Regions from separate parts of the Planococcus rifietoensis genome, predicted to be linked through region 2. Evidence: a T-box and tRNA genes for the amino acid it is inferred to sense, from the RefSeq annotation. Region 2 holds a T-box; the other holds one or more tRNA genes.
The links. A T-box is a leader RNA that pairs with one kind of tRNA and senses whether it is charged. The one in region 2 lies ahead of trpS (tryptophan--tRNA ligase), so its partner is inferred to be a tRNA-Trp.
Positions count from the first base shown of each region.

Region 1 (16,021 bases), 1.2 Mb from region 2:
ATCATTGAAGGAGGAACAATAAGATGAAAAAATTGCTGATTATCGCCGGCGTCGTGCTTGCCATCTTTGCGTTGATCGTCTTCTTGACCAATCAATCGCAAGACGAGAAACTGGCGGACAACCCATACGGCACGGATGATCTGAATCCGGCCACCATCGATCAGCTCGATGATGAAAACTACCAGAACATCGCATTGCCGGAAGACGTAAATGAACAGATCCAAAGCGGAGAGCCGACGACTGTTTATTTCTTTAGCCCGACTTGCCAATTCTGCCAACAGACTACACCGATCTTGATGCCTGTCGCAGATGATATGGAAGTCGATGTGCTTCAATACAACCTGCTCGAATTTGAGCAAGGCTGGTCTGATTATGCACTCGAAGCGACACCGACACTGGTCCATTACGAAGACGGTCAGGAAGTTGCCCGCTGGACAGGCGCACAGCCGAAAGAGAATATCGAACAATTTTTCCAGGAAGTCGTGAAAAAATAAACTGAAACGGGATCATGTGCCGCGCGCATGATCCCGTTTTTATGGAGGACTGTATGATGAATTGGACTTACCAAATCCCGGAACAAGGCATGACCGTTACGGACTTATTGAAAAACGAATGGGGACTCGGAAAAAAGACCGTGCACGAACTGCGCATGGCAAAAGGCGTCCGCCTAGCCGATGGCACAGAACCACGCTGGCAGGAACCGCTCGACAAAGGGACGCAATTGACTGTTACTATCCCCCAAGCAGAATCGCCATACCGCTCGAACCCGTCGATCGAACCTGAGATTTTATTTGAAGACGAGCACTTCATCATCGCCAATAAACCGAAAGGGCTCGCAACCCACCCGAACGATAACCACCAGGATGATACATTCATCAACGGCTTGATCGCTTACGTCCAGCAATCCGGCGGTTCGTATATCGAACATATCCACCGGCTGGACCAAGGTACTTCCGGCGTGTTGCTATTGGCTAAACACCCGATCGCCAAAAACGTCATGGACCGGATGGTTGAACAAAAGCTTGTGCAGCGTGAATACGAAGCACTCGTTAAAGGCCTCGTCCGCGGGCAATCCGGGACGCTCGACTTCCCGCTTGGCCGCGACCGCCATCACGCTACGCGCCGCCGCGTATCACCGAACGGGCAAAGCGCCGTCACCCATTACCAAGTCATCAACCGCGCAGATGGCCGCTCGCTGCTTCACTTAACTTTGGAGACTGGGCGCACGCATCAAATCCGCGCCCATCTGTCCCACGTCAAGCACCCGATCATCGGCGATGAATTGTACGGAGGGCCGCCGACTGAAGACGGCGAATACTTCCTGCATGCTTTCCGAATCGCGTTTAAACACCCGTTCACTGGACAGCAAATCGATATCGAAGCAAAACAATAACCAAAAGGCCAGCGAACCCATTCGCTGGCCTTTTTTATTAAACTTTGATTTCGTCCGGATGGGTTCCGCTGCGCCAATCCTGATTAAGCGCTGAAATCTGTTTGATTTCTTCTTCACTTAATTCAAAATCAAAAACATCGGCATTTTCAACGATGCGCGACGGCGTCACCGATTTCGGGATAACGATCAAGTCATTCTGGAGATGCCAGCGAATGATCGTCTGCGCGATGGATTTCCCGTGCTTTTCGCCGATTTCCGACAGCACCGGATCTTCGAGCAGACGCCCTCTCGCAAGTGGCGACCAGGAAGTGACCGCAATGTCTTGTGCCGCACAAAATTCGCGCAATGACTCCTGCGTCAATTGCGGATGCAACTCGATCTGGTTGACCATCGGTTTCGTGTTGTCCTTGGCCAAAATCTTCTCCAGATGATGCTGCTGATGGTTGGAAACGCCGGCAGCACGGATCAATTTTTCATCATAGAGCCGCTCGATTGCACGGTAGGTTTCCTCGAATGTATCGGGAATTGCCCAATGCGTCAAATACAGATCCAGATAGTCCATATCCAGCCGTTTCAATGAAGCTTCAAATGCATGCAAGGTCTGGTCGTAGCCCTGGTCGGTATTCCACACTTTCGATGTGATGAACAGCTCTTCACGCTTCACGCCGCCTGCACGGACCGCTTCCCCGACCTCTGCTTCATTGTCGTACACCGTAGCGGTATCGATCGCTTTATAGCCTGTTTGGATTGCTTTTACCATCGCTTCGACCGCCGCTTCTTTATCGGTCATCTTATAGACGCCAAGACCGAAACGCGGCATTTCCACTCCATTATGTAAGGTTTTTGTTGATTCAATCGTCAGATTCATAAAAATTCTCCTCCTGTTCTTTTTCATTGTACAAATTGTCGACAGGAATTTCGACTATTCCAGCTTGTTGAAAAAGTTAAGAGGCCGTATTTCCCGAAGCTTATCGCTCGCTTTCCGCGGGCGGGAATCGAGCCTCCTCGTCACTTCGTTCCTGCGGGGTCTCTCAAACCCGCTTTTCCCGCAGGAGTCGAGCGAACGCTTCTCCGGATACTCAGATAAGTCTTTGATTTTTGAATGAAGAAAAGATAATTCCTTTTTAATTCATAGTTGGTTAATAGACTTCTTTAACACTTTGAAATTATCGAAAGGAATTTCGACTATTCGCCACCAGATTGAGAAAAGCTCTTGCATCCGATATTAAAAACGAATATTATTAAACGTGTTGTTCAAAATGTTCGTGTTTATAAGGAGGATATTCCATGTTTCAGTTAAAAGAACACGGAACTGACGTCAGAACCGAGATCACTGCCGGTATGACGACATTTTTGACGATGGCATATATCGTCATCGTCAACCCGGTGATTCTAGGTGCTGCCGGCGTTCCGTTCGACCAGGTTTTTCTTGCCACCATCATTGCCGCAGTTATCGGTACACTTTGGATGGCACTTCTCGCCAATTACCCGATCGCCATCGCGCCGGGCATGGGGCTTAACGCATATTTCACTTCCATGGTGCTCGCTTCTGACGGCGCCATTGATTATACGACTGCTTTTGCCGCAGTCTTCGTTTCGGGATTGCTGTTTGTCGCACTGTCACTAACCTCAATGCGCAAAATCTTGATTGAAGCCATTCCGGAAAACTTGAAACATGCCATCACGGCAGGCATCGGCTTGTTCATCGCTTTTATCGGCATGCGCCTCAGCGGATTGATCGTCGCCAATGAGGCGAATCTCGTGGGGCTTGGTGACCTGACTTCGCCGCCTGTCGCTTTGACGCTCGCAGGGCTCACCATCACGCTTATCTTCATGTCCTTGAACATTCATGGCGGGATTTTCTTCGGCATGATCGCAACGGGCATCATTGCCTTCTTCACCGGCCAACTAACATTTGCAGAAGGCTTTATGAAGTTGCCGTCGCTTCCGGAAGGCATCATCGTTTGGAATCCTATCGAAGCGTTCCTGCTGGTCGCCGAATTCGGGCTCTACGGTGTCGTGTTCTCGTTCCTGCTCGTCACGCTGTTCGACACGACCGGAACGATGATCGGTGTCGCAAAACAAGCAGGGCTCATGAAAGACAATAAAATGCCGCGCGTGCGCCAGGCGCTCCTCGCTGATTCTGTCGCCGCCAGTGCAGGCGCCATGGTCGGCACAAGCCCGACCAGCGCTTATGTCGAATCTTCTGCTGGTGTTGCTGCAGGCGGACGCACAGGGCTCACGACTTTGACCGTCGCGCTCCTGTTCATCGCTGCTGCCTTTTTCGGGCCGCTCGTCGGCTCTCTTTCCGGCGTCGCCGCCATCACCGCTCCCGCGCTCATCATCGTCGGCAGCTTAATGATCGGTGCGGTCAAGCATATCGACTGGGATCAATTCGATGAAGCGTTCCCGGCGTTTCTGATCGTTCTCGCCATGCCGCTCACATCAAGCATCGCAACCGGCATCGCACTCGGATTCATTTCTTACCCGCTGATGAAAATCTTCAAAGGCAAATGGAAAGCAGTCCACCCGATCCTTTATATTTTTGCTGTGCTGTTCACGATCCAGATCCTCATTGCACCGCATTAAAAAATCCCCTGCATAAAAGTATGCAGGGGATTTTTTATTATGCACCTTAAATGAACGCTCCACTCACAAAAAAAAACACCGATTTCTCGGTGCTTTTCCTGTTAAACTCTAGCTGAACGCCCGGACATGGCTGCGGAGAGCAATAGCACGATTGCTGTCAATAAGTGCAGCGCCCAGCCAATCACTGGAATCCAAGCGAGTGCACTTGTAATGATCCCCAGAATCGAGCCGAACTTCGGCGAATATTCTTTAAAGCAAAAGAACAACGTAATGGCATGCAGCACGAACATGATGCCGAGCGGTGCATAGCCTGCAGAAATGACAAATCCGCCTCCGATGAACGGAATGGCCAGAAATGCCTCCGCAAGGCCCGTAATCCAAAGCAGTGCAACGGATGTCTTCATTTTCATATCAGTTCATCCCTTCCTTTTCTTCCTACCCCTATATACGCATCACATCCAAAAAAGTTTCAAGTTTTTCAGATGGACGGAAAATGTCCATATTTTCGAGTGGGTTCCATATTTCATTTTTCCCTTTGGTACGCTATACTAAACACAGATGCAAATTTCAAGGAGGTCGTCATTCATGAACTTGATCTTAATCTTGGGGATTTGTGTATCGTTTTTGGTAGCTATCTTCACTGCTGGATACGATGACAAACCAGGCACAGACAAAAGACAATAATGTGAAATGCAAAAGGACAGCGTCCACGCGCTGTCCTTTTTTGTCGTTTATTTTAAATTCGGGAAATCCTGTTGGCGCAGCGCTTCATACATCAAGATCGCTGCCGTGTTCGACAAATTGAGTGAACGGATATGTTCATTCATCGGAATGCGCAAACAGCGGTCTAAGTTGGCATCAATCAATTCCCTCGGCAAGCCCTTTGTTTCCTGACCGAAGACGAAGAAATAATCTTCCCCGGTATCTGAAAAATCGAACGAACTGTATGTCTTCGTACCGAACTTGGTGATGTAATGGTATTTGCCGTCCGGATAGGATGTAAACAACTCATCGAGGCCATCGTGGTAATGAATATCCACGTGCTCCCAATAATCGAGCCCCGCCCGTTTAAGCATTTTATCGTCCGTCGAAAATCCGAGCGGCTTGATCAAATGAAGGCTGACCCCTGTCCCCGCACAAGAGCGTGCAATGTTCCCGGTATTCGCCGGAATTAATGGCTGATATAACACAATATGAATTCCCAAATTTCTTCACTTATCCTTTCGTTTCTGCAGAAAAGAATGCCAGGCCTTTTTCGATCTCCGCCAGCACCTCTTCATCTTTCTCTTGCTGCCTTGCAAGTTCGAGCGCTTGTCTTCCTTCATCCGTTCCGATGCGGCCGATCGCCCAAGCGGCCGTACCGCGGATGACCGGGCGCGGATCCGTGTTCATTAATTCGATCAACGTGGGCACTGCCGACTGCTCCTTGAAATGGGCAAGTGCCAAAATGGCGTTGCGCTGAATCGGCTTTTTGCCGCGCCAAGAACCTGACACATGACCGAATTTCTCTTTGAACTCACGGTTAGAAATCGTCAACAACGGCTCTAAAAGCGGTTTGGCAATTTCCGGGTCCGGGTCGAATTCCGGGTGGATGCGATTGGCTTTGCGCTTATTTTTCGGGCACACGGTTTGGCACGTGTCACAGCCGTAAATCCGGTTGCCGATTTTCGAGCGAAACTCATCCGGCAGGAAACCTTTTGTCTGCGTCAAAAATGAGATGCAGCGCTGAGCATTGAGCTGTCCGCCCTCGACAATCGCGCCGGTCGGGCACGTATCGATACATAAGCGGCAGTCGCCGCATTGGTCTTCCATCGGCTCGTCGTATTCAAATGGGATGTTGGTGATCATCTCGCCCAAATAGACATATGACCCGAACTCCGGCGTGATGATATTGGTGTTTTTCGCACTCCAGCCGATGCCGGCCCGTTCTGCCACGGCACGGTCGGACAATTCACCCGTATCGACCATGGATTTTGTGCGTGCCTCGGGATAATGAGCCGCGATGAACGCTTCTAGCAGCGCCAGCCTGTCCCGAAGTGCCGCATGGTAATCCTTGCCCCAGGAAGAACGCGAGAAAATGCCGCGCCTAGCCCCTTTGACACCCGGCGTTGCCCCTTCCATTTTGGAAGGATAGGCAATCGCTATCGCAATGATGCTCACCGGCTCTTCCATCAATAGTTCCGGGCGCGTGCGTTTCTCCACATCCGATTCCTCAAAGCCGGACTGGAAATTCAATTGCTGCTGGCGGATCAAACGATGCTTTAAACTAAAAAAAGGTTCGGCCGAAGCAAAGCCGATTTTATCAATTCCGATTTCCGCGGCATACGCAACCAGTTGTTGTTGGAATTGATCCAAGTTCATGTCGATAACTCCTTGCTCCAATTTATGGTAAGATGATTCTACTATTCACGGAAAGGATGTTTGCTGTGGACTTTCGCGTAAACCCTGAAATTACAGAGATTGTGCCTGATTTCAAAGTCGGCATTATTCATTATAACAATATCACCGTTTCGGATTCACCTCAAATGTTAAAAGGCCGTCTCCAGCTGTTCCAGGAGCAATTATTTTTCGATATGGACGATAAGGAATTAACGAATTTCCCTGGCCTTCTCGAATGGAAGCTGGCCTGGAAAGCGCTCGGAGGCGACCCGAACCGCTACCGGCCTTCTGCAGAAGCCTTGTATCGCCGTGTGCGTAAACAAAACTATCTGGTCCCTGTCAATTCAGCGATCGATATGAACAGTTTTCTATCGCTTCAGTACGAAATTCCACTCGGTTTGTACGATACAGCTCAAATCGAAGGCGAGATCGAAATCGCGCTCGGCAAGCCCGATGACCGTTATGAAGGCTTGAATAACCGCGACAATACGCTCGATAACATCATCGTCACACGCGATGCAAAAGGCGCATTCGGCAGCCCGTACGTCGATTCAAAGCGCACTGCTGTAACCCCGCAAACAACTGACGCGGTACATGTGTTTTACCTCCGTCCGTCCATGAACCGCGACAATGCCTTGCAGCTATTGACTGCTGCCGGCAATATGTTCACCGGAATCAATGGCGGCGAAGCGACAAGCTACGTCCTTTAATTGCCTGAAGCATATGCTTCAGGCATATTCTTTTTATTCTCCCCAAAACTCTAGTATTCTTTTGATACTGAGATAAAAAAGAGGGATGCCACATGAAGAAAGTCCATAGCGACGTAATCCAATTCCGCGGCAGCCATTATGATTTCGGCTATCATCAAGGGGAATTGTTAAGAGATTCACTGCTTTTACCGAACCGAAAAATACAGCGCGGCGAAAACAGCCGGCAGCTATTGGTGGATGAAACGAAGGCCATCGAAATGCTCGAACGTTTTGCCCCACGCATCTGGGAAGAAATCGAAGGCTTGGCCGATGCCCTGAAATGGCCATTTTATGATGCGCTGCGCGAATTCGGCGGCTATTATATCGAATATACACGCAGTGGCTGTTCGATCCTGAGCCGTTCCGACTTCCTTGTCCGCAACTATGACAGCTCACCGCAAGGCTATGAAGGCCGGTTCGCCTTGTACGAGCCGACTGACGGGGGCTATGCATCCATCGGGCCGTCCATGCAAATTACAGGACGGACGGATGGCCTCAATGAGAAGGGCCTAGCGATGGGCTATAATTTCATCAACCGCCGCAATTCAGCGGACGGGTTTATCTGCAATATGATCGGACGCCTGATCCTCGAACATTGCGCATCGATCGAAGAAGCGGTCGATTTATTGAAAGAGCTGCCCCACCGCCGGTCATTCAGCTATGTATTGCTGGATAAGAGCGGACGTTCAGTCGTCGCCGAAACTTCCCCGCGCAATGTCATCGTCCGGGAAGCAGCTGTATCGACCAACCATTTCGAAGTGTTATCGGAAGAAAACCGTTACCAGATCGACGATTCAAAACGCCGCGAGGAAGCGCTTCTTACGCATTCCACAACATCAAACGACGCATACGCAGCGTTTCGATTATTGAACGACTCGGACCAGGGCGTGTTTTCAACCAAATACAGCACCGCTTCCGGTACTTTGCATACGGCTTCCTATTTCCCAAACAGTTTGGAAGTCGGATTCGCCATCGGCCCCGATCGCTTGCCGCTCATGTTCGATTTCCAAAAATGGCTCCAAGGCGAACGCTTGCTGGCGAAACGCATCAACGGGAAAATCGATACGCATTTCCCGTTTCCGTATCTTGACGACCTATCTTCATTGCAACAAAAAAACGGCTAGAGCACTCATGTGCTCCAGCCGTTTTTTATTTGAACAACGCATCAGTATGGGCAAAGCCGATGCCGGTATCAATCTGCCCATGGACGGATTGATTACGGACAGGCTTTCCTGCAAGCCATTCGCCAAACTTAAACACTTCGGGCTCCTGGTCGCCCCCAAGCGCAAACCACACTTCCTGCTCTTTCGGTAGATAGACAGATGTATGGATTGTTCCGGCCCAACTCTTATAAAGATTCGAAAACAAGCCGCGGCCCGTATCATTGAACAAGCGATAAGCGCGATACGCTTCCGCTGCATCTTCTGCATTCTGTTCGATAACTGACAAGCGTTCATGGGAATCCTTTAGATAATTACGGTTCTCATGGTGCTGGATTTCAAAATGATTCGTACACGCCATTGCATCACGCACCGCCACTTTACGGGGCGTCGCTTCGATGACCTTTGTGGCGCCGCTCTTATCAGTCACAACGTAGCTGAATGACCCGCGGTGCGGGATATCTTTGACCAAAGCGACAGCTTCTTCAATGGATGAGCAGCTCTCAAGAATGATGCGCCCGATCATATAACAAACAAAGCCATCGCCTGGGTTTTTCCGGTGCATAAAATTATAGCCCATCACCAGGCCGTGCTCGTTCATGCCATCCATGCGCCCCAAAATGCGCTGGCTCGGACCGATAATGGCATTTCCTTCCTCAGGTTGAAACAAGCAGAACCTGCCTTCATATGTCTGCGGATGGAAATCATAATTGCGCACCAAAAAGTCTTCGCCGCTGACGATCGAACAGCCCGACGGCGGCGCATCGATCCGATAACCGCCAAAATCACGAAGCACCTCATCAATCGGCAGCTCGAGGCTTTCTTCAAGGCCTTTCAACTCTTCCCACAAGTTTGGTGCGTATTCATTGAACGCAGCTTGCGCTTCTGCTGGATCGATGACAAAACGTGGCCTCTTGCTCTTCCATTGCCCGCGGCGGTTGTGCAGCGTGATCGATTCTTTGAGCGCGTTTCCCTGCATCATTCCATAATCATAATGGCTTCCTCTGAATTCGACGACTTCACTATGTATCTGTCTCATAACTCCTCCTCATTACTGATCGTTTTTTAATTTTTTAAAAGATCAACTTTCTTACTCATTCGGCGCACCACCCATTTTTCCAGTTCCACAATAATAAAGACGCTCATCCCGATCAGCAACGGCCAAATCCAATACCTGAGCCCGATCGGTTCCGTGCCAAGCAGCGTATTCATAAACGGCACATACGTCACCGATAGCTGCACTAAGATCAATATGGCCGAGACAATAAAAGCCGCTTTATTGGAAAAGAAATCACGATTCAACGCAAAACGCCGCTCACTCCGGCAGTTGAATAAATAAAATAGCTGTGAAATGACCAGGGCTTGTAAAGTCATGGTCTGCAAGACGCCTTGATCATAATCTCTAGCTTCCAGCATACTGTTCATCCATAAAATGCCTCCTCCGATAATCGCCGATGCAAAAGCGATGCGGAAAACATAATATCCACTGAGCAACGGGCTATTGGCTTTCCTAGGTGGCCGCTCCATCGTACCCGGCTCGAGCTTCTCAAATGCAATCGCCAAGGAAATCGTCACAGCGGTAATCATGTTGACCCACAAAATCTGCACAGCAGTGAGCGGAATCGTAGTGCCAAATAGAATGCTGATAAAAATGAGCAGCCCTTCGGATACGTTTGTCGGCAAGATGAACAGGATGGTCTTTTTCAAATTGACATAGACGCGCCGCCCTTCCTTCACTGCATTGACAATCGTGCTGAAATTATCATCAACCAGCACCATCTCTGCCGCTTCTTTTGATACTTCTGTTCCTTTGATTCCCATCGCAATGCCGATATCAGCTCGTTTCAAAGCCGGTGCATCATTGACCCCGTCACCGGTCATTGCGCACACTTGCCCCTTGGCTTGAAGAGCTTCAACCAATTGCAATTTATTTGTCGGGCTGGTACGTGCGAAAATATCATATTCCATGGCTGCAGCTTCCAACTGTTCTGCGTTTAAGCCAGCCAATTCCCTGCCTTCAAGCGCCTTGGCCCCATCGCCGATTCCAAGCTTAGCTCCAATCGCGACAGCGGTGTCTTTATGGTCTCCAGTGATCATCTTGACACGAATTCCGGCTTTCTTGCATTGTACAATTGAATCGATCACTTCTTCGCGCGGAGGATCAATGATGCCAGCCATGCCCAGAAACTCAAATCCGCACTTCATATCTTCGTGGCTTATGGTTCCCTCTGTGTAATCGACTTGCTTAACAGCAGCTCCTAAAAGGCGTTCTCCGCGTTTTGCATGTGAGGCTATCTTCGCCTCCCATTCATCCCTTTCTTCGCTTTGTATCATATCCAGTAGCTTGTCAGGGGCCCCCTTTGCATAAATCCATTTAGTTCCCCGATCTTCAACCAAAGCAGCCATGTATTTATAAGAAGAATCAAACGGAATCTTCATAATCACTGGCAACTTCTCTACTTCGTCATCCGCTTTCTCTGCAAGCGTCAAGAGGCAGCCTTCCGTCGCACCTCCACTGATTGACCATTTCCCTTTTTTCCCTTTGACCAAATGCGCATCATTAACTGTTTTCACACAGGCTAAAAACTTTGCCAATCGAGGATGATCAGCTAAACGAATGCCATCTCCGTTTTTCTTTAACATTCCTTCGGGTGAATAACCGACCCCACTAACATTGATTTCTTCATCTGCCAGAATAACAGAAGTCGCCGTCATTTCATTTTTCGTCAAAGTGCCTGTCTTATCTGAGCATATTACCGTAACGGCCCCTAAAGTTTCGACGGACGGCAAGTTCCGTACAATAGCATTTTTCCCAGCCATCGTTTGGACACCCAAAGCTAAAATAATAGATAGAACCGCCGGCAAGCCTTCTGGAATGGCGGCTACGGTCAAGCCGATGATTGCCAATAACAACTCAGCTGTCGCATAGTCATGAACCCAATACCCGATAAAGAACATGCCGATTGCACTTAATACAATAATCACCGATATCAACTTGCCGAATTGAGCAGTCTGCTTTAATAAGGGCGTCTGTAATTTCTCGACCGATTCCATGGCGCTGCTGATTTTTCCGAGTTCCGTATTTCCTCCTGTTGCAATGACCACCCCAAACCCTGATCCGGCTGCAACAGCAGTTCCTGCAAACACCATATTGGAGCGATCGCCAAGCACCGTTTCGCTCGATAGCCTCTCAGTCTGTTTATTTACTGCATCCGACTCACCAGTCAAAGAGGACTCCTCCACCTGTAGACTCGACGCTTCTATAAGCCGTATATCTGCGGGCACTTTATCACCCGCCCTTAAATAAACAAGATCCCCAGGCACCAAATCAGCCGCCAGAATATCTTTTCGCTTTCCCTCTCTCAGCACTCCGGCTTTAAATGAAAGCATTTCACGTATACTATCCAATGCTTTCTCAGCTTTATTCTGTTGAATATAGCCAATTGCCGCATTGATGACAACTACAGCTAAAATAACACTCGTATCAATATAATGTCCAAGTACGACTGTAATAACTGCCGCTGCCAACAATACATAGATCAGCACATCATGAAAATGCTTAAAAAACTTTATAACTCCAGGTTCTCGCTTTCCTTGAGGCAATTCATTAGCGCCAAAAATCTTTAACCTCTTTACAACTTCAACTTCGCTCAACCCTTCTTCTAAACGGACTTTGTGGTTATCAAGTATAACCGTAAACTCTTGGTCAAATCCTTGTTCTGTAACCACCTTGCCACCCCCGCCAAGATCGTAATTTTGATTATTATAACACGCAGCCTTCATTCTCCTACCGCATCCTATTATATATTCCAATACACGTAAAAAAGACAGTCTTCAAAGGAAGCTGCCTTTTTCAAAATACCGGTGTAGAGAGCCGATCCCCTAAGATGTTTCCATCACTACCCTTCCAACTTACCGCATCGGCCACGTCCGTCTCGTTCGATAACAGGCTACTCCTCAGCTAGTTTTCCATTAGTGGTTTTTCTAATAGTAGTGCTACTCTTGTTACCAAATTAAGACAAAGAAAAAAGCCCTAACTGAAGTTAGGGCCTTTCAATACATTGCTTGGCAGAGCAATGAAAATGATACCGGCGGTCGGGGTCGAACCGACACTCCCGTGAAGGAACGGGATTTTGAGTCCCGCGCGTCTGCCAATTCCGCCACGCCGGCAAAATTGAATCCAGAAACAATTATTCATTGCTTTCAGGAACATTTATTATTATATTAGTAAACCGATTATTTTGCAAGGGGTTATTAGCTATTTTTTTAAAAAAATCTTTGCTGTGTACAACTGCAAATCATTCATATAAATAAAGAAAAAACTCTGACTATAAAAGTCAGAGTTTTAAGCTTTCATCACTTGGCAGAGTGATGATCATTTGATACCGGCGGTCGGGGTCGAACCGACACTCCCGTGAAGGAACGGGATTTTGAGTCCCGCGCGTCTGCCAATTCCGCCACGCCGGCAAAATAGTTTGGAGGCGGCAACCGGACTCGAACCGGTGGTAAGGGTGTTGCAGACCCATGCCTTACCGCTTGGCTATGCCGCCTAAATAATGGAGCGGAAGACGGGGGTCGAACCCGCGACCTCCACCTTGGCAAGGTGGCGTTCTACCACTGAACTACTTCCGCAAAAGCTGGGGTACCTGGATTCGAACCAGGGCATGACGGGATCAAAACCCGTTGCCTTACCGCTTGGCTATACCCCAATAATACTGGGGCGGACGAGGGGAATTGAACCCCCGAATGCCGGAATCACAATCCGGTGCGTTAACCACTTCGCCACGACCGCCACGCTATTATTATGTATGATATTAAAATTTCTAGAAAAACATGGGGCGGACGAGGGGAATTGAACCCCCGAGTGCCGGAATCACAATCCGGTGCGTTAACCACTTCGCCACGACCGCCACGCTATTATTATGTATGATATTAAAATTTCTAGAAAAACATGGGGCGGACGAGGGGAATTGAACCCCCGAGTGCCGGAATCACAATCCGGTGCGTTAACCACTTCGCCACGACCGCCAACATAATATTTTAAAAATGGCAGGGGCAGTAGGAATCGAACCCACATCGGAGGTTTTGGAGACCTCTGTTCTACCGTTAAACTATGCCCCTAAAAACTGGTGGTGGGGGGCAGATTCGAACTGCCGAACCCGAAGGAGCGGATTTACAGTCCGCCGCGTTTAGCCACTTCGCTACCCCACCTAATGGTGCCGGAGAAAGGACTTGAACCCTCAACCTACTGATTACAAGTCAGTTGCTCTACCAGTTGAGCTACTCCGGCATGGAGAAAAAATATGGTGGGTCAGGACGGAATCGAACCGCCGACACTTAGAGCTTCAATCTAATGCTCTACCGACTGAGCTACTGACCCATATTAATTAATAAAAATGGCGGTCCCGACCGGGATCGAACCGGCGATCTCCTGCGTGACAGGCAGGCATGTTAACCGCTACACCACGGGACCATTTGGTTGCGGGGGCAGGATTTGAACCTGCGACCTTTGGGTTATGAGCCCAACGAGCTACCGAACTGCTCCACCCCGCGATAATATTTATTTTTCCTTCTATATTATATGCATAAAAGAAATGGTGGAGGATGACGGGATCGAACCGCCGACCCTCTGCTTGTAAGGCAGATGCTCTCCCAGCTGAGCTAATCCTCCATTGAATGGTGACCCCTACGGGATTCGAACCCGTGTTACCGCCGTGAAAGGGCGGTGTCTTAACCGCTTGACCAAGGGGCCTTTATTTTGAACTTAAGATACTGGCGGAGAGCAAGGGATTCGAACCCTTGAGACGGTTGCCCGCCTACATGATTTCCAATCATGCTCCTTCGGCCACTCGGACAGCTCTCCATAATTGGCTCCGAAGGTAGGACTCGAACCTACGACCATCGCATTAACAGTGCGGTGCTCTACCACTGAGCTACTTCGGAATAATAACCAGACTAGCGACGTCCTACTCTCACAGGGGGAAACCCCCAACTACCATCGGCGCAAAAGAGCTTAACTTCCGTGTTCGGGATGGGAACGGGTGTGACCTCTTTGCCATCATCACTAGACTGCATTAATTTGAAAGACAAGATTTATTATATCAATAATACCGATTTTTTCAAGTATTATTTTAAAATTAATATCTTATTCTTTCAAAACCGGATAAATCGACATTGTGGGAAACTTGCGTTTCAGTTTGTTGGTTAAGTCCTCGATCGATTAGTATTCGTCAGCTGCACGTGTCGCCACGCTTCCACCCCGAACCTATCTACCTCATCGTCTTTGAGGGATCTTACTTGCTTGCGCAATGGGAAATCTCATCTTGAGGGGGGCTTCGTGCTTAGATGCTTTCAGCACTTATCCCGGCCACACATAGCTACCCAGCGATGCTCTTGGCAGAACAACTGGTACACCAGCGGTGTGTCCATCCCGGTCCTCTCGTACTAAGGACAGCTCCTCTCAAATTTCCTGCGCCCGCGACGGATAGGGACCGAACTGTCTCACGACGTTCTGAACCCAGCTCGCGTACCGCTTTAATGGGCGAACAGCCCAACCCTTGGGACCGACTACAGCCCCAGGATGCGATGAGCCGACATCGAGGTGCCAAACCTCCCCGTCGATGTGGACTCTTGGGGGAGATAAGCCTGTTATCCCCGGGGTAGCTTTTATCCGTTGAGCGATGGCCCTTCCATGCGGAACCACCGGATCACTAAGTCCGTCTTTCGACCCTGCTCGACCTGTCCGTCTCGCAGTCAAGCTCCCTTGTGCCTTTACACTCTGCGAATGATTTCCAACCATTCTGAGGGAACCTTTGAGCGCCTCCGTTACTCTTTAGGAGGCGACCGCCCCAGTCAAACTGCCCGCCTGACACTGTCTCCCAAGCCGCTAAGGCTTGTGGGTTAGAAGTTCAATACAACCAGGGTAGTATCCCACCGACGCCTCCCCCGAAGCTGGCGCTCCGGGTTCTCTGGCTCCTACCTATCCTGTACAAGTTGCACCAAAATTCAATATCAGGCTACAGTAAAGCTCCACGGGGTCTTTCCGTCCTGTCGCGGGTAACCTGCATCTTCACAGGTACTATAATTTCACCGAGTCTCTCGTTGAGACAGTGCCCAGATCGTTACGCCTTTCGTGCGGGTCGGAACTTACCCGACAAGGAATTTCGCTACCTTAGGACCGTTATAGTTACGGCCGCCGTTTACTGGGGCTTCGGTTCGCACCTTCGCTTGCGCTAAGCACTCCCCTTAACCTTCCAGCACCGGGCAGGCGTCAGCCCCTATACGTCACCTTACGGTTTTGCAGAGACCTGTGTTTTTGCTAAACAGTCGCCTGGGCCTATTCACTGCGGCTCTCTCGGGCTGTAACACCCTACCAGAGCACCCCTTCTCCCGAAGTTACGGGGTCATTTTGCCGAGTTCCTTAACGAGAGTTCACTCGCTCACCTTAGAATTCTCTTCTCGCCTACCTGTGTCGGTTTGCGGTACGGGCACCTCCCGCCTCGCTAGAGGCTTTTCTTGGCAGTGTGAAATCAGGGACTCTGAGGTAAACCTCTTGCCATCACTGCTTGATGTTATATAGAAACGGGATTTGCCTCGTTTCTCATCTCACAACTTGGACGTGCACAACCAACGGCACGCTCACCCTATCCTTCTGCGTCCCCCCATTGCTCAAACGGCGGGGAGGTGGTACAGGAATATCAACCTGTTGTCCATCGTCTACGCCTATCGGCCTCGACTTAGGTCCCGACTAA
Region 1 is NZ_CP013659.2:762,664-778,684, reverse strand. Features, by position in the region: gene AUC31_RS03715 (disulfide oxidoreductase) at 1-22, shown strand, start outside; gene AUC31_RS03710 (thioredoxin family protein) at 24-494, shown strand; gene AUC31_RS03705 (RluA family pseudouridine synthase) at 551-1,393, shown strand; gene AUC31_RS03700 (aldo/keto reductase) at 1,431-2,261, opposite strand; gene AUC31_RS03695 (NCS2 family permease) at 2,681-3,982, shown strand; gene AUC31_RS03690 (hypothetical protein) at 4,084-4,392, opposite strand; gene trmL (tRNA (uridine(34)/cytosine(34)/5-carboxymethylaminomethyluridine(34)-2'-O)-methyltransferase TrmL) at 4,714-5,187, opposite strand; gene queG (tRNA epoxyqueuosine(34) reductase QueG) at 5,198-6,343, opposite strand; gene AUC31_RS03675 (B3/B4 domain-containing protein) at 6,409-7,071, shown strand; gene AUC31_RS03670 (C45 family autoproteolytic acyltransferase/hydrolase) at 7,164-8,234, shown strand; gene AUC31_RS03665 (C45 family autoproteolytic acyltransferase/hydrolase) at 8,260-9,309, opposite strand; gene AUC31_RS03660 (cation-transporting P-type ATPase) at 9,336-11,999, opposite strand; tRNA gene AUC31_RS03655 (tRNA-Leu) at 12,357-12,440, opposite strand; tRNA gene AUC31_RS03650 (tRNA-Leu) at 12,654-12,737, opposite strand; tRNA gene AUC31_RS03645 (tRNA-Cys) at 12,747-12,820, opposite strand; tRNA gene AUC31_RS03640 (tRNA-Gly) at 12,828-12,902, opposite strand; tRNA gene AUC31_RS03635 (tRNA-Gln) at 12,908-12,979, opposite strand; tRNA gene AUC31_RS03630 (tRNA-His) at 12,987-13,062, opposite strand; tRNA gene AUC31_RS03625 (tRNA-His) at 13,105-13,180, opposite strand; tRNA gene AUC31_RS03620 (tRNA-His) at 13,223-13,298, opposite strand; tRNA gene AUC31_RS03615 (tRNA-Trp) at 13,318-13,391, opposite strand; tRNA gene AUC31_RS03610 (tRNA-Tyr) at 13,398-13,481, opposite strand; tRNA gene AUC31_RS03605 (tRNA-Thr) at 13,485-13,560, opposite strand; tRNA gene AUC31_RS03600 (tRNA-Phe) at 13,575-13,650, opposite strand; tRNA gene AUC31_RS03595 (tRNA-Asp) at 13,668-13,743, opposite strand; tRNA gene AUC31_RS03590 (tRNA-Met) at 13,747-13,823, opposite strand; tRNA gene AUC31_RS03585 (tRNA-Val) at 13,866-13,941, opposite strand; tRNA gene AUC31_RS03580 (tRNA-Glu) at 13,948-14,022, opposite strand; tRNA gene AUC31_RS03575 (tRNA-Ser) at 14,044-14,133, opposite strand; tRNA gene AUC31_RS03570 (tRNA-Asn) at 14,139-14,213, opposite strand; rRNA gene rrf (5S ribosomal RNA) at 14,224-14,339, opposite strand; rRNA gene AUC31_RS03560 (23S ribosomal RNA) at 14,471-16,021, opposite strand, start outside.
Region 1: it has a tRNA-Trp gene. The T-box ahead of trpS (tryptophan--tRNA ligase) is inferred to sense a tRNA for this amino acid. The anticodon was not compared.

Region 2 (16,021 bases):
TTGAAAGAACTGCAAATCGAATTCGATCTGACTTATCTCTTTATTGCACATGACCTGAGCGTCGTAAAGCATATGAGTGATCGAATCGGAGTGATGTATTTGGGCAACCTCGTAGAGCTTGCTTCAAATAAAGATTTGTACAAAGAACCGCTGCATCCTTATACGCAGGCACTCATTTCCGCGATTCCAGAACCAAATCCGGCGAAGCGGAAAGAGCGGATTGTCTTAAGAGGAGATGTGCCAAGCCCACAAAACCCGCCTACCGGCTGCCCGTTCCATACGCGCTGCCCGGTGGCGATGGAAATCTGCTCACAAGAGAAACCAGCGTTGGCAGAAGTAAGGCCAGGCCATCAAGTTGCGTGCCATTTGTATTGATCAAAAAAACTTTTTAGGGGGAAAAGAGATGAAGAAAAAATCCTTGCTCTGGCTCTTCGCGCTTGTGCTTATCCTATCCGCGTTCCTAGCGGCGTGCGGCGGAGGCAGTGATGATGCCAATGAGTCAGGCTCAGAAGGCGAAGGTTCTGAAGGTGCAGCAGAGGGCGAACCGCAAAAAGGCGGAACGCTTGTTTACGGCCTTGACGCTCCACCGGAAGGTTTATACTCTTCCGCATTTTACGGCATTGCAACTGATTTCGAAGTCATCGAACTATTTGATGAAGCATTGATCAGCTACAACGAAAACTTGGAGCCTGAACCGAACGTCGCTTCTTGGGAGACCGAGGACAATAAAGTCTTCAACTTCACATTTGAAGAAGGCGTGAAATGGCATAACGGTGAAGAGTTGACTGTCAACGACTGGGTATTTGCTCTTGAAACAATTGCAGATCCTGATTATGACGGCCCCCGCTACGCAAACGTGCAAACAATTGAAGGCGCTGAAGCATACCGCAGCGGCGACGCCGATTCCATTTCTGGGATCGAAGTGGTCAGCGACTATGAAATCAACATCACTTTCGATGAAGCCCGCGTAAACAACTTAACCAACCTATGGGCATATCCGCTTCCTGAGTCTGTTCTCGGCGACGTACCGGTTGCCGAAATGTCAGCATCTGAATGGGTACGTTCAACTCCAATCGGAATCGGGCCATTCAAAGTAGACAAAATCGTTCCTGGCGAGTCGGTCGAATTCTCGAAATTCGATGAGTACTGGAACGGCGATGTCAACTTGGATAAAATCGTCCTGCGCGTTATCGATAACTCTTCAGTTGTCGGCGCATTGCAGAACAACGATATCGACATGATCTCCCTTCAGCCGGTATCCGGGCCTGAAGTAGAACCTCTCGAAAATGTGGAAATCGTTACTTACCCTGGATTGACTTATTATTATGTAGGCTTCAAACTCGGTAAATTCGATAACGAATCTCAAACGATTACAGAAGAACTGCCGAAATACCAAAGCAAAGAGCTTCGTCAGGCGATGATGTATGCACTAAACCGCCAAGAGTGGGTGGATGCATTCTTCTTCGGCTATGCGGATGTTGTTAATAAGCCAGTACCGTCTGCCCACTGGAATTCAGCAGACGACAGCGAATTGATTCAATATGAATACGATCCTGAAAAATCGAAGCAAATGTTGGATGAAGCAGGATACGTCGATACGAACGATGACGGATTCCGCGAAGATCCAAATGGCGACGAGTTCGTCGTGAAATTCTCGCATTATGCAACAGGCAACCCGACTTTCGAATCCCGTGCACAAGCAATTGCCCAGTATTTCGAAGCGGTCGGACTGCGTTCTGAAGTGGAAATGGTCGAAGTAAACCTTTACTACGATATGGTCGAAAAAGATGATGCTTCCATTGAAACATTCTTCGGCGGCTGGGGCACAGGAACTGACCCGGATCCATCTGGACTATGGAAAGCAGACCAGCTTTGGAACTACCCGCGCTACAACAATCCTGAAGCAGATCAATTGCTAGACGACGCACTTGATATTGAAATCGTCGGCACTGATCAAGAAAAACGCAAAGAATTGTATGTAGAATGGCAGAAGATCGTCAACGAAGACCTTCCGATGCTTTACATCGCAGAACTAGAGGAAATTAAGGCATTGAACACACGTGTCGGTGGAGTTGAATATGACGTTTCCGGTCAAAACAGCCCTGCTGAATGGTTCGTAACAGAATAAAATCAGCAACAAACCTTCAACGATGGGCGACCCGCCCATCGTTGTATCTTTATATGAAGCTCTTATGCACGGTAAGGGCTGTTTCAAAAAATAATCCTTACCGTGCACGAGAGCACAGCCGAGAACCTATCAGACAAGGAGAGTACCTATGCTTAAATATTCGATTAGACGGTTGCTTGGAATGATTCCGATGCTGATCTTGATTTCCATCGTGGTCTTCAGCCTCGCCAAACTGATGCCGGGCGATTCACTCAGCGGGGAAATCGACCCGCTCAACACCAGCCCGGAATACATAGCGGAAATGCGTGAAAAGCTCGGCTACAATGACCCTTTGCCGGTCCAATATTTTAATTGGATCACTGGATTCGTACAAGGGGATTTTGGCAAATCTACACGCTTTCAAATTCCGGTATTCGATTTGATCATGGAAAAAGTGCCAAATACTTTATTATTGGGTGTGACAGCTCTCGTCATTACCTATATTATGGCGTTCATTATGGGGATGTATTCAGGAAGGCGGCCCTATACTTTAGGCGATAACGCTATTGCAGGATTCAACTACATCATGCTAGCTATTCCATCTTTTGTCGCTGCTGTTTTCGCGATTTATATTTTTGCGTTCCAGTTAAACTGGTTTCCGTTTGCCGGGTCGGTGGATATTTTGGTGGAAGAGGGCAGCTTTGAATACTACGTGAGCCGCATGCACCACGTATTGCTGCCGGCGATTGTCCTCGGGGCGATGAGCACAGCGAGCTATACGCAGTTTTTACGCAACGATATCATTGAGAACTCCCGCAAGGATTTTGTCCGGACAGCGCGCGCGAAAGGCACACCGATGAAAAAAATCTATAATGTCCATATCCTGCGTAATTCGATCATTCCATTAGTCACATTCCTAGGATTCGATTTTGCCGCATTGATCGGGGGAGCCATCATTACAGAGACGATTTTTACTTATCCGGGCATTGGCCAGCTATTTTTGGAATCCGTGACAAGCCGTGATTATCCGACTTTAATGGCTTTGACTATGCTTTTGTCGTTCCTTACATTATTTGGTAATTTATTGGCAGATATTCTATACGGCGTCGTGGATCCACGAATTCGCCTGGATTGAGGAGGAAGCAGTAAAATGGCATCATCAACTACCATTACCCAACAAAAGAAGCCGGAAAGAAGCTTGTCTCCTTGGCAGATTGCCAGAAGAAAGTTCGTGCGCAATAAATTGGCGATGATCAGTTCCTTTTTCATTTTGCTGGTCACTTTAATGTCACTATCGGCACCGTTTCTCGCACCCGTATTGTCGCCGCTTCCGGATATTTCAAAAGTGAATATCGGTGCGATGAATATCGAGCCGAACGGCGAACATCTTCTCGGCACGGATAAAAGCGGGCGCGATGTCTTGACGCGCCTGTTCTATGGCGGGCGGATCTCGTTATTGGTCGGCTTTAGCGCGACGCTCATCGTTATTACTTTTGGAACAGTGATCGGGGCGCTTGCCGGATTTTTCGGGGGCTTTATCGATAGCATCTTGATGCGCTTCACGGATTTCGTCTTGAATTTTCCGTTCCTTGTATTTGTTATTGTCTTGAACACGATCCTTTACGGCATTGTGGATGGCTTATGGGTCTTGATTATGGTCATAGGTGCGCTCAGTTGGGGCGGCGTCGCCCGCTTGGTGCGCAGCAAAGTGTTGGCGGAAAAAGAGAATGAGTATATCCTGGCCGCTTTATCGATCGGCTGTTCTCCGTTCAAAGTCATTACAAAACACCTATTGCCGAATGTCATCTCAACCATCATCGTTCAAGGAACTTTGATTTTTGCAACGATGATCGTCATCGAATCAGCACTTAGCTATTTAGGCTTTGGCGTCCCGCAAGCGACACCGAGCTGGGGCAATATGCTGTCATCTGCCAACGAGCCGGATGTCTTGCAGGGCAAGCCATGGATCTGGATGCCTCCAGCCATCATTATTACTTTGACGATCCTGTCGATTAACTTTATCGGAGAAGGGTTGAAGGATGCGTTGAATCCAAAATCATTGCGCTAATTAAACCAAACAAAAAGGATGGGCGCGTGGCATGCCACGCGCCCATCCTTTTTATGTTCATGCATTAACGTTTGCGTTTGCGGCCTAAGCCCATTGCGTTCTCCATTTTCTTCAATGTTTTATTGGCAATGAAATTGGCTTTTTCTGCCCCTTCGTCAAGGATCGTATCGAGCTCCTCGGAGTCGAGCAATTTATAGTAGCGCTCTTGAATCGGCGCTAAGTGGTCAGTGATCGCCTTGGCAACACCTGCTTTGAAATCGCCATAGCCGCTGCCTTCGTATTTAGCGACCAGTTCATCGATGGAGGCTCCCGTCAAGGCAGCTTCGATCGATAGGAGATTCGAAACGCCTGGTTTGTTCTCGGGATCGTATTTGACGATTCCTTCCGAATCCGTTACAGCGCTTTTCACTTTCTTTTCGATTGTCTTCAAATCGTCAAGCAACGTGATGATCGACTTTTTATTTGAATCGGACTTGCTCATCTTTTTCGCTGGATCCTGCAAAGACATGACGCGTGCACCGTGTTTTGGAATGCGAATGTCCGGGATCGTGAAGATGTCATTGTATTTTCTGTTGAAACGCTCCGCCAAGTCGCGTGTCAATTCGATATGCTGTTTCTGGTCATCGCCAACAGGGACGATATCTGTTTGATACAAAAGAATGTCAGCAGCCATTAAAGGTGGGTAAGTGAGCAAACCGGCAGAGATGGAAGCCGCTTTGGCCGATTTATCTTTGAATTGTGTCATGCGCTCGAGTTCACCGATGGTCGATACGCATTGCAGCATCCAGCCGGCCTGGGCGTGGGCTGGAACTTCCGATTGGATGAACAGTGTGACTTTTTCCGGATCGATGCCGACAGCAAGATAAAGTGCGGCAAGCGATTTGATATTTTTTCTTAGTTCGAGACGATCCTGGGGCATGGTAATAGCGTGCTGGTCGACGATGCAGAAGATGCAATCGTATTCTTCCTGCAGTTCAGTAAACTGCTTGAACGCCCCGATGTAATTGCCGAGAGTGACCGTGCCGGTTGGCTGTACGCCTGAAAAGATTTTTTTCAATGCAATTCCTCCTCTAAGTAGATAATCCTAAAAATGGATATAAAAAAGCACATCTCCGTCCCTAGAACTAAAGGGACGAATGATGTGCGGTTCCGCGGTACCACCCTGGTTGCCGCAAAGCGGCCTCTTGCCTCCGTAACGTGGAGAATACGAAAGCGGCTACTTGTTTCACCGCTTTAGCTCGAAAGTCCATTCAATGCAGTCTTCTGCTTGTTCTCACCAACCACAAGCTCTCTTATTATAGAAGGAACTGCATCTACTACTCTTTGTCAACGCTCATTTTGTATTGGATTTATTATAATACAAAAGAGATTAAGGCCGCAATACGCAATTCTACGATTGATAGAACGCCAGGGAGATCGCCATGGCAGCCAATGTCGCACCGCCTACGATCAAGAGCGGGGAACTTGAGAATGCCAACACTTCCGATGGGAGGCGCATCTCGTCGTCTTCGAGCGTGGACTTGCTTTTGAACACCTTGCGCATGCTCATCGTAAATACATCGAAAACCCCAGTTCGGACGACGAATACCCAGGCACCGAAAAATACAAGGATTCCCCCGTAGATAAAGGAGTTATTGATATATGACAGCAGTGAAAACGGTTCGCTTCGCACAAGCATCGTCAACACGATAATTAGTTGCACAGCAGCAATTCCGATAATTATTTTTTTCATTTTGGCACCCCTATTCGTTCTTATTGTAGAAGAAATAACAAAAAAAATCAAAAAGTTGTTCGAAATTTAATTGATAAGAAAACGCTTACATGACGCGCTTTTCAGCCTATTGGTGATATTTTGAACAGCATGATTAATGGTGTAAGTGTAAAATATTCCAAAAAAAACGCTGTACAACAAAAAATATTTATGTATAATTAATCATGTACCAAGTTTTCAGAAAATTTAAGGGGGCAAAATCAGTGAAAAACAGCAAGATTTTATGGCTACTTGGCCTGGTTTTGGTACTTAGTGCTTTCCTAGCTGCTTGCGGCGGCGGAGATGACACTGATACTGGGACAGAAAACACAGACACAGAAGAGACAGAAGGGGCAGAAGGCGCAGAAGGCAATGGCGGCGAACCTGACTCTGTACAAGAACTAAACTTGCTTGAAAGTGCAGAAATCCCATCAATGGATTCTTCGATTGCTGAGGATGCAGTAGCATTCAACATCCTTAACAACGTAAACGAAGGCTTGTTCCGTTTGAACCAAGAAAACATTGCTGAACCTGCTCTTGCTGATGGCGAGCCTGAGGTCAGTGAAGATGGCTTGACGTACACGTTCAAATTACGTGATGCTAACTGGTCGGACGGTACACCGATCACAGCTAACGATTTCGTCTATGCTTGGCAGCGCGCGATTGATCCAGACACTGGTTCACCTTACGGGCCGTATATGATGGCTGGAACAATCAAAAACGCTACAGAAGTTTCTGAAGGAGACATGGAAGTCTCTGAACTAGGAATCACAGCTGAAGACGACAAAACTCTTGTCGTAGAACTTGAGCGCCCGACTCCTTACTTCATGTCATTAATGGCTTTTGGTACTTTCTATCCACTGAACGAAGAATTCGTAACTGAGCAAGGCGACAACTACGCTTCTAACTCAGATACCATCCTTTACAACGGACCTTTCACTCTAACGAACTGGGATGGCACTGGCCTGACTTGGACGATGGAGAAAAACCCAGAGTATTGGGATGCTGAAACTGTTCAACTTGAAACAATTAACGTTGACGTAGTTAAAGAAACTTCAACTGCAGTTAACCTTTATCAATCTGGTGAAAAAGATCGTGTAGCACTTTCTGGTGAATTCGCAATGCAATACGCTGAAGACCCAGAAGTTGTAAAAGAACTTGAACCAACTTTGTTCTACTTGAAATTTAACCAAGAACGCAACGGAGAAGAAACTCCACTAGCTAACGAAAACATCCGTAAAGCGATTGCTACTGGCTTCAACAAGCAAGACCTTGTAGATGTAGTTCTAGCGAACGGATCTCTTCCAGCTAACTACCTTGTACCAACTGAGTTCACTTTCAACGAAGCTGGCGAAGACTTCCGTGATATTAACGGAGACATGCTGCCATTCAACGCTGAAGAAGCGAAAACTTATTGGGAAAAAGGCCTAGAGGAAATCGGCGAAACTGAAGTTACTATGGAACTTCTCGGCGGCGACTCTGAGCTTGCAGGTAAAATGGATGCTTATTTGAAAGAGCAACTTGAAACAAATCTTGAAGGTTTGACAGTTAACTTGAAAGCTGTTCCATTCGGCGTACGCCTTGAGCTTGATGAAGCACAAGACTACGATATCCAAAACTCTGGATGGGGCCCTGACTTCCAGGATCCGATGACATTCATCGACCTATTCGTAACTGGCGCATCTCACAACTTGATGTCTTACTCTAACGAAGAGTTCGACAACTTGGTAGAGCAAGCTAAAGGCGAATTGGCACAGGATGCTGAAGGACGCTGGGAAGCAATGGCTCAAGCTGAAAAAATCTTGATTGAAGAAGACGCTGCGATCGCACCGATCTATCAACGCGGTCTAATGTCCCTTCAAAAGCCATATGTTAACAACATTATCAGTCACCCATTCGGTGGAGATTACAGCTACAAATGGGCTTATATTTCCGGTAAGGAATAAAAATTCCCAACTGAATGTACTTTAGGAAAACATAATAGAAAGAGAGTATATCAAGGGATTGATATACTCTCTTTTCTACTGTGAATAAATTCACCGAAAATTAACGGTATTCTGCTTAATCAGAAAAATACAAGTGTCATTTGATACTTGATTTAATAGAGCGATTTTATTTGGAGGTGCACCATGGCACGCTATATTGGAAAAAGATTAATTTATATGTTCATCACTTTAGCGCTTATTGCCACGTTTACATTTTTCTTGATGAAAATATTACCAGGTTCCCCAATTGCTTCCGCAGATAAGTTATCTCCTGAACAACGGGCAGTCGTAGAGGCACGGTACGGACTGGACCAACCCCTTCCTGTTCAATATTTCGATTATATGTTTGGTTTGCTTAAAGGTGATTTGGGTATTTCGATTAACCAATTCAAAGGCGCAAACGTAACGGATGTTATTTTAAGCCGCATGGGGCCGTCAGCACAGATCGGATTCCAAGGAATGCTTCTTGGAACGGTACTCGGGATTTTATTCGGGATGGTCGCGGCGCTCAGGCAAAATACATGGGTGGATTATGGAAGTACGATCGTGGCGATCATCGGCATATCCATTCCCTCGTTTGTTTTTGCATCCATGCTACAATACTGGTTCGGTTTAAAATGGGACCTGTTCCCAGTGGCGCTATGGAAAGATGGATTCATGTCCAGCGTACTGCCGTCAATAGCATTGGCGATGTTCCCACTGGCAACGGCTGCACGGTTTATCCGTACAGAAATGATCGAAGTTCTTGGGTCTGACTATATCACTTTAGCAAAAGCTAAAGGGGCAAGCGGATCAGAAATCGCTTTCAAACACGCATTCCGTAATGCTTTGATTCCATTGATCACGGTTCTTGGACCAATGGCAGTCAGCATCTTGACAGGCTCGCTAGTAGTCGAACAGATTTTTGCGATTCCTGGAATCGGTGAGCAGTTCGTAAAATCAATCATGGTCAATGACTTCTCGATTATCATGGGTACGACAATTTTCTTCTCTGTATTCTTAATCGTTGTCATTTTGATCGTCGATATTTTGTATGGCGTCATCGATCCTCGTATTCGTCTTTCAGGAGGTAAGAGTTAATGACACAGAATTATGAAAAGCTACCTCAAGATGCGTTTACACGCATCCCTAGAGATACACAAGAGGCAGAGAAAATCTCAAAACCAAGTGTCAGTTTTTGGCAGGATGCTTGGCGCAGCCTGAAGAAAAACAAAGGTGCGATCATCAGTTTAGTACTATTTGGCTTGATTCTCATCATGTCATTCGTCGGGCCGATGATCAGCCCGTACGAACCAAATGACCAAACTATCACACATGCCAACTTGCCACCGAAAATACCTGTTATTGAAAACCTGGGCATTATGGATGGGGTAGGTACACTTGGCGGGCGTGAAGTTGACTTATACGAAATGAAGAATGTCGAACAGAATTACTGGTTTGGGACAGACGGCCTCGGCCGTGATATGTTCTCACGTGTATGGAAAGGGACACAAGTTTCCTTGTTCATTGCATTCGTGGCAGCAGCGATCGATATGTTGATCGGCGTTATCTACGGCGGGGTTTCCGGCTATTTTGGAGGCCGTGTGGATGATGTTATGCAGCGGATCGTTGAGATTTTGACAGGTATTCCAAACCTGGTCGTCGTTATCCTCTTTATCCTCATCATGGACCCTGGGATACTCGCGATCATCATCGCCCTGACGATAACCGGTTGGACCGGCATGTCGCGGGTAGTGCGTGGGCAGGTTCTTAAATATAAGAGCCAGGAATTCGTCCTTGCAGCCCGTACACTCGGTGCGAGTGATAGCCGTATCATCTGGAAGCATTTGATGCCGAACGTTCTTGGTGTCATCATCATCAACACGATGTTTACGATCCCAGGCGCAATTTTCTTCGAAGCTTTCTTAAGCTTTATCGGGCTGGGGCTCCAGGCTCCGGATGCGTCTCTTGGGACATTGATCAATGATGGGTATAAACTGATTCAGTATCAGCCGCATATTCTTCTGTTCCCGGCAGTAGTGCTGAGTTTGATCATGATCGCATTTAACTTAATTGGTGACGGCTTGCGTGATGCGCTCGATCCGAAGATGAAAGATTAAGGAGGAAAGCCTTAGATGGAAAAAATACTTCAAGTAAAAGACCTCGAACTTTCCTTCAACACATATGGTGGCGAAGTAAAGGCAATCCGAGGCGTCAACTTTGATCTATATAAAGGTGAAACATTGGCAATCGTAGGAGAATCCGGTTCCGGTAAATCCGTTACCACCAAATCGATTATGCGTTTATTGCCTGAAGAAAGTGCTGAATTTAAAAGCGGAGAGATCCTGTTCGGTGGGCGTGACTTAACGAAGTTGAGCGATAAGGAAATGCAGAAGATCCGAGGAAAAGACATCTCGATGATTTTCCAGGATCCTATGACATCGCTCAATCCGACGATGCCAATCGGCCGACAGATTACAGAGCCGATCTTGAAGCACCAAAAAATCAGCAAAGATGAAGCGAAAAAAGTGGCGATCGACTTGCTGCGTCTGGTCGGTATGCCTAAACCGGAACTTCGCATGAAACAATACCCTCACCAATTCTCGGGTGGACAGCGCCAGCGGATCGTTATTGCCATCGCTCTAGCGTGCAACCCGCAGATCCTAATTGCCGATGAGCCGACAACTGCTCTCGATGTGACGATCCAAGCGCAAATCCTGGAATTGATGAAAGACTTGCAGAAGAAAATCGATACGTCGATTATTTTTATCACCCACGACCTAGGGGTAGTGGCTAACGTGGCAGACCGTGTAGCTGTCATGTACGGCGGGAAAATTGTAGAAATCGGCACAGTCGATGAAATTTTCTACAACCCACAGCATCCATATACATGGGGCCTTCTCAGTTCAATGCCTTCAATGGATGCAGAAGATGCAAAACTGTATGCAATTCCTGGCACGCCACCGGATCTTCTTGATCCGCCAAAAGGCGATGCTTTCGCGCTGCGCAGTGAATACGCCATGAAGATCGATATGGAACAGCCGCCTCCGTTCTTTAAAGTCAGCGATACGCACATGGCGGCCACATGGCTTCTTCATCCCGAAGCGCCTACAGTCGAACCGCCTGAAATGGTCATCGAACGGATGAAAAAGTTCCCTGGCAGCCGCTATTATGAAGGGAGCGCGAACTAATGGCTGAAAAATTAGTTGAAATCAAAAACCTGAAACAGCATTTCAATGTTGGTAAAGCAAACGAAGTCAAAGCTGTTGATGGAATCACATTCGATATTTATAAAGGTGAAACACTCGGCCTTGTAGGCGAGTCGGGTTGCGGTAAATCCACAACCGGCCGCTCGATCATTCGCTTGTACGATGCGACGGATGGCCAAGTGCTTTATGAAGGAGAAAGTGTGCACGGCAAGAAAAACAAGAAAGACTTGAAGAAATTTAATCGCAAGATGCAGATGATTTTTCAGGATCCTTACGCTTCCTTGAATCAGCGTATGAAAGTCATGGATATTATTGCTGAAGGCATCGATATCCACGGCTTGGCAAAAGATGCTAGCGACCGTAAAAAGATGGTCTATGACCTACTGGAAACGGTTGGCTTGAACAAAGAGCACGCCAACCGCTATCCGCATGAATTTTCCGGTGGGCAGCGCCAGCGTTTAGGCATTGCGCGTGCCTTGGCAGTAGACCCGGACTTCATCATTGCGGATGAGCCAATCTCTGCACTCGACGTTTCCATCCAGGCGCAGGTCGTCAACTTGCTGAAAGAATTGCAGGAAGAGAAAGGCTTGACGTATTTATTCATCGCGCATGATTTGTCGATGGTTAAATATATCTCCGACCGTATCGGTGTGATGTACTTCGGGAAATTGGTAGAATTAGCGCCAGCCGATGAATTATACGCCAACCCGATGCATCCTTACACACAATCATTGCTTTCGGCCATTCCGCTTCCGGATCCGAACTATGAGCGCAACCGTACGCGTAAAGCATATGACCCGGCAGTCCATAACTACACAGATGGGGAAGATGTGAAAATGCGTGAAGTTTCACCGAACCATTTTGTAGACTGTTCTGAGAAAGAATTTGCTGAATTGCAAGAGTGTCTTGCAGTTAAAGAATAAAACCCGAAAAAGCACGCGCCTATTTATAGGTGCGTGCTTTTTTAAATTGGAAAAATACTGGAAATATCTGGTTATAACAAATAAATGTCTGAGTTTCTCTAAATTTACTAAATTATCCTGTTTAAAGGGCTTGAAAGTGGTAGACTGAAGAAAAGTGGAAAAGGTGTGTGAATGTGTGTGAAATCCTTGAAATGGCTTGCTGCGTCTTTATTTTTACTGGGGAGCGCCAGCACTGTGCAGGCGGCTGAGACCGCTACGGAAGATTTTTCGACCCGTACATATGAAATAGTGAACATCGACTCAGGGCTGCTTGGGACATCGGAACGTTTTGGCTTCGATTCAGGATTAAATTTCAAATATCCTGATGCAGTCCGGGGAATATTCGTCACTGGCAACTCAGCTGGAGGAGCGCGATTTTCTTCATTAGTTGATCTCGTCGGAAACAGCGATTTAAACGCGATGGTCATTGACGTCAAGGAAGACATGGGGCATTTAACTTATACGCCGGAAGAAGATTCCCCACTGCACGGTAAAGGCATTGGAACTTCGTTGATCAAAGGCCCGCGCGCAATGCTTGAGCACATGGAACAGCAGCAGATTTACCCGATTGCGCGTGTGGTCGTATTCAAGGACACGGTGCTTGCAGAACAGCAGCCGGAACTTTCCTTTACAACAGGAGGGCAAGTTTGGACTAATAACCGGGGAGAGGCATTCGTCAATCCGTTCATGAAAGAAGTCTGGGACTATAATGTGGAAGTGGCGATTGAAGCGGCAAAATTGGGATTCAAGGAAATTCAATTCGATTATGTGCGTTTTCCTGAAGGGTTTGAGCGGCTTGGCGAGCAGTTGGACTACTCGATGGGCGATTACTCAGAATCCAATTTAGACCCTGTTCAGCGCCGTGTAGAAGCTGTGACTGATTTTGTCGCCTATGCGAAAGAAAAACTCGAGCCCTATGGCGTAGAAGTGTCGGTTGATATCTTTGGCTACGCAGCAACATTGCCGGAAGCACCTGGCATTGGGCAGAACTTTTCGAAAATCTCAGAGAATGTCGACGTCATCTCTTCGATGATATACCCTAGCCACTGGACATCGTATTTCGGAATTGCAAAGCCTGATTTGGAACCATATAAGTTGGTAGCTGAATATGCAAAAGTGGAAAACGAAGTGCTTTCCAAATTAGAAGATGCGCCTGTTTCACGGCCTTGGCTGCAGGATTTCACTGCCAGCTACTTAGGCGCTGGAAATTACAAGCGTTATGGCAAAGCAGAAGTGGAAGCCCAGATCCGTGCGTTGAATGACCAGGGAATCGAAGAATTCCTTCTCTGGAATGCAGGAAACAGCTATTCGCCTGGCGTTGACTATACACCTGAATAAACAAAATGCCCCTGTTGTCGCAAAGACGATTAGCAGGGGTATTTTTGAGCTTATGGAAATCAATTAAATTGGGCAATAAAATGAAACCTTTTAAGCAACGAGACGTACTATATAATAGAAGAATTATTTTCAAAAGAAATTCGTAAATGAGAATAAATTTTTCTTATTGAAGTTTAATTGATAATAGAAGCGGGTAAATTTCTAATGTATAAGTTTTACAAACTCTCAGAAAATGTAGCGAGACTGTGACAGAATCAATGTTTTTTTAAAATTCTCGCTGTCAGCTATATATTACTGAAGCCCAATGTTGTATAATGATTGTAGAGCTTCTAAACGATAGTGATTCTAATTTAAGAATGAAATCTCTCAACATCTATGAATCCGAAAGGAAGTGCTCCATTATGATGGTTACATTATTCACTTCTCCAAGCTGTACGTCTTGCCGTAAGGCGAAAGCGTGGCTGGAAGAACATGATATTCCATATACAGAACGCAATATCTTCTCTGAACCTTTGACTATAAGTGAAATCAAAGAAATACTACGTATGACAGAGGACGGAACGGATGAAATCATTTCGACTCGTTCGAAGATCTTCCAAAAACTGAATGTAGACGTAGAAAGCTTGCCATTGCAACGCCTCTATGAACTGATCCAAGAACATCCGGGCTTATTGAGACGCCCGATTATCATGGATGAAAAACGCCTGCAAGTCGGTTACAACGAAGATGAGATCCGCCGATTCCTGCCACGTAAAGTGCGCGCATATCAATTGCTGGAAGCTCAGCGCATGGTCAACTGAGAATAAGGAGAAAAAGCTGTCCGGTCTTTATGGCATTTCATAAGGGATCATGGGACGGCTTTTCTTTATCTATTCAACGAATCGTTCAGCAAAGTCTTTCAGCTGGAAGTGTGTTGGTCATCTTAATTAGTTGCAAAAGTCTGTCGATTCGATTAGACTCTAAGATAATTATCTTCTGGTGCCGCCTATAGGCAGAAAAATGTTTTTAAGCCTTCAGGAAAGGTATAATGAAGGTAGTAATAAATCACGGCTTTTGAGGAACTTCCTCTTAATCCGATCCGAAAAGGAGAGGTGTAAAATGGAAATAGAACGCATTAACGACAACACAGTGAAATTTTACATTTCCTATCTTGATGTTGAAGAGCGAGGGTTCAGCCGTGACGAAATTTGGTTTAACAGAGACAAAAGCGAAGAGCTTTTCTGGGAAATGATGGATGAAGTCAATGAAGAAGCCGATTTCGTTATGGAAGGGCCGCTGTGGATCCAAGTGCAAGCCATGGACAAAGGACTTGAAGTCACTGTCACTCGTGCGCAATTGACGAAAGACGGGCAAAAACTTGATTTGCCGGATGATATAGAAGAACGCCGCAAGATGTTTTCAGGAGAAGAAGCTGGTTCACAGGAATTTGATGAATTCGAACCGGTTTACGACGAGGGCGATACGAAGAAACTTGAATACTCGTTTGTTCTATCTGAAGTGGAAGAATTGCTTCCGATTGCGAAGCGCCTCATGTATATGCCGGTCGACACGGCATTGTACCACTTTGACGGAAAGTACTATATGCACGTGAAGTTCGATGAAATCCTTCATTCCGAAAAAGATGTCAAAGATCAATTAAGCGTCATCACCGAATACTTGCAGCAAACTCCAATGACGATTCATCGTCTTGAAGAGTATGGCAAGCCGATCTTTAAAGAAGAAGCGCTTCCGAACGTGCTGCATTATTTTGGATAAAAACCTCCTTTATAGGAGGTTTTTTTTTGCGCTTATGGAGTGAAAGCAAAGGTGGTTTTCTTGAAGCCGGCAGTATTTTTCGTATTGCGCGCAATGGACCTTCCGAGTAAACTGAAAAAAAGGAGGGTGATTCATATACTGACAGCACTCGATCAAGGCCGTTTATTTACGCTGCAGGCTTATCATACAAGGCAACAACTGGTTCAACTAAGAAAGGACCGAAGCTTTCAATGCCCCGCCTGTAAATCCCCAGTCCTCTTGAAAGTCGGCACGACTAAAATCCCCCATTTCGCCCATCTCCAGCAATTTTCCTGTACGCCAGGCGGTGAACCGGAAACGGCGCTTCATCTGCTTGGCAAATCCAGTCTAGCCTCTTTTTTTAACGACAACACCATCCCGGTTCATGTTGAACAATACTTGTCGCCGATCAAACAGCGACCGGACCTGTTGGTTAAAAAAACGGCAATTGAAATCCAATGCAGCCCCCTGCCCGCCGAACAGGTTGTAAAGCGCAGCCAAGGGTATACCAAGATGGGCCTTCACGCCATCTGGATCCGCGGAATAGAGACAGTACCGGATAAAGGATTAGGCATTGTCCAGATCCGCCCGTTCGAAAAAGCGATGTTCCGCAGCGCGCCGCTTTATCCCCACCTCCTGCAATTCAACCCCAAACAATCTCTCTTCGTTTACTACTCCAACCTTTTTTATATACACGCCAACCGTTGGATCGGAAAAGTATCGCTTTTGCCATTGGCGGAACAAGTTTTTCCTTTTGCGGTGCCGAAAATAATAACAATGGAAGAGTACAGGCAGGCAATATCGCTCATGCGAATAGAAAAAAATAAATACATCCGTTCCCAGTTATTAG
Region 2 is NZ_CP013659.2:1,939,684-1,955,704, reverse strand. Features, by position in the region: gene AUC31_RS09775 (ABC transporter ATP-binding protein) at 1-375, shown strand, start outside; gene opp4A (oligopeptide ABC transporter substrate-binding protein) at 404-2,128, shown strand; gene opp4B (oligopeptide ABC transporter permease) at 2,277-3,242, shown strand; gene opp4C (oligopeptide ABC transporter permease) at 3,258-4,175, shown strand; gene trpS (tryptophan--tRNA ligase) at 4,240-5,232, opposite strand; T-box leader at 5,301-5,514, opposite strand; gene AUC31_RS09750 (DUF3899 domain-containing protein) at 5,566-5,907, opposite strand; gene AUC31_RS09745 (peptide ABC transporter substrate-binding protein) at 6,150-7,871, shown strand; gene opp3b (oligopeptide ABC transporter permease) at 8,055-8,990, shown strand; gene opp3C (oligopeptide ABC transporter permease) at 8,990-10,009, shown strand; gene AUC31_RS09730 (ABC transporter ATP-binding protein) at 10,025-11,080, shown strand; gene AUC31_RS09725 (ABC transporter ATP-binding protein) at 11,080-12,021, shown strand; gene AUC31_RS09720 (putative glycoside hydrolase) at 12,193-13,398, shown strand; gene spxA (transcriptional regulator SpxA) at 13,803-14,198, shown strand; gene mecA (adaptor protein MecA) at 14,497-15,153, shown strand; gene AUC31_RS09705 (competence protein CoiA) at 15,214-16,021, shown strand, end outside.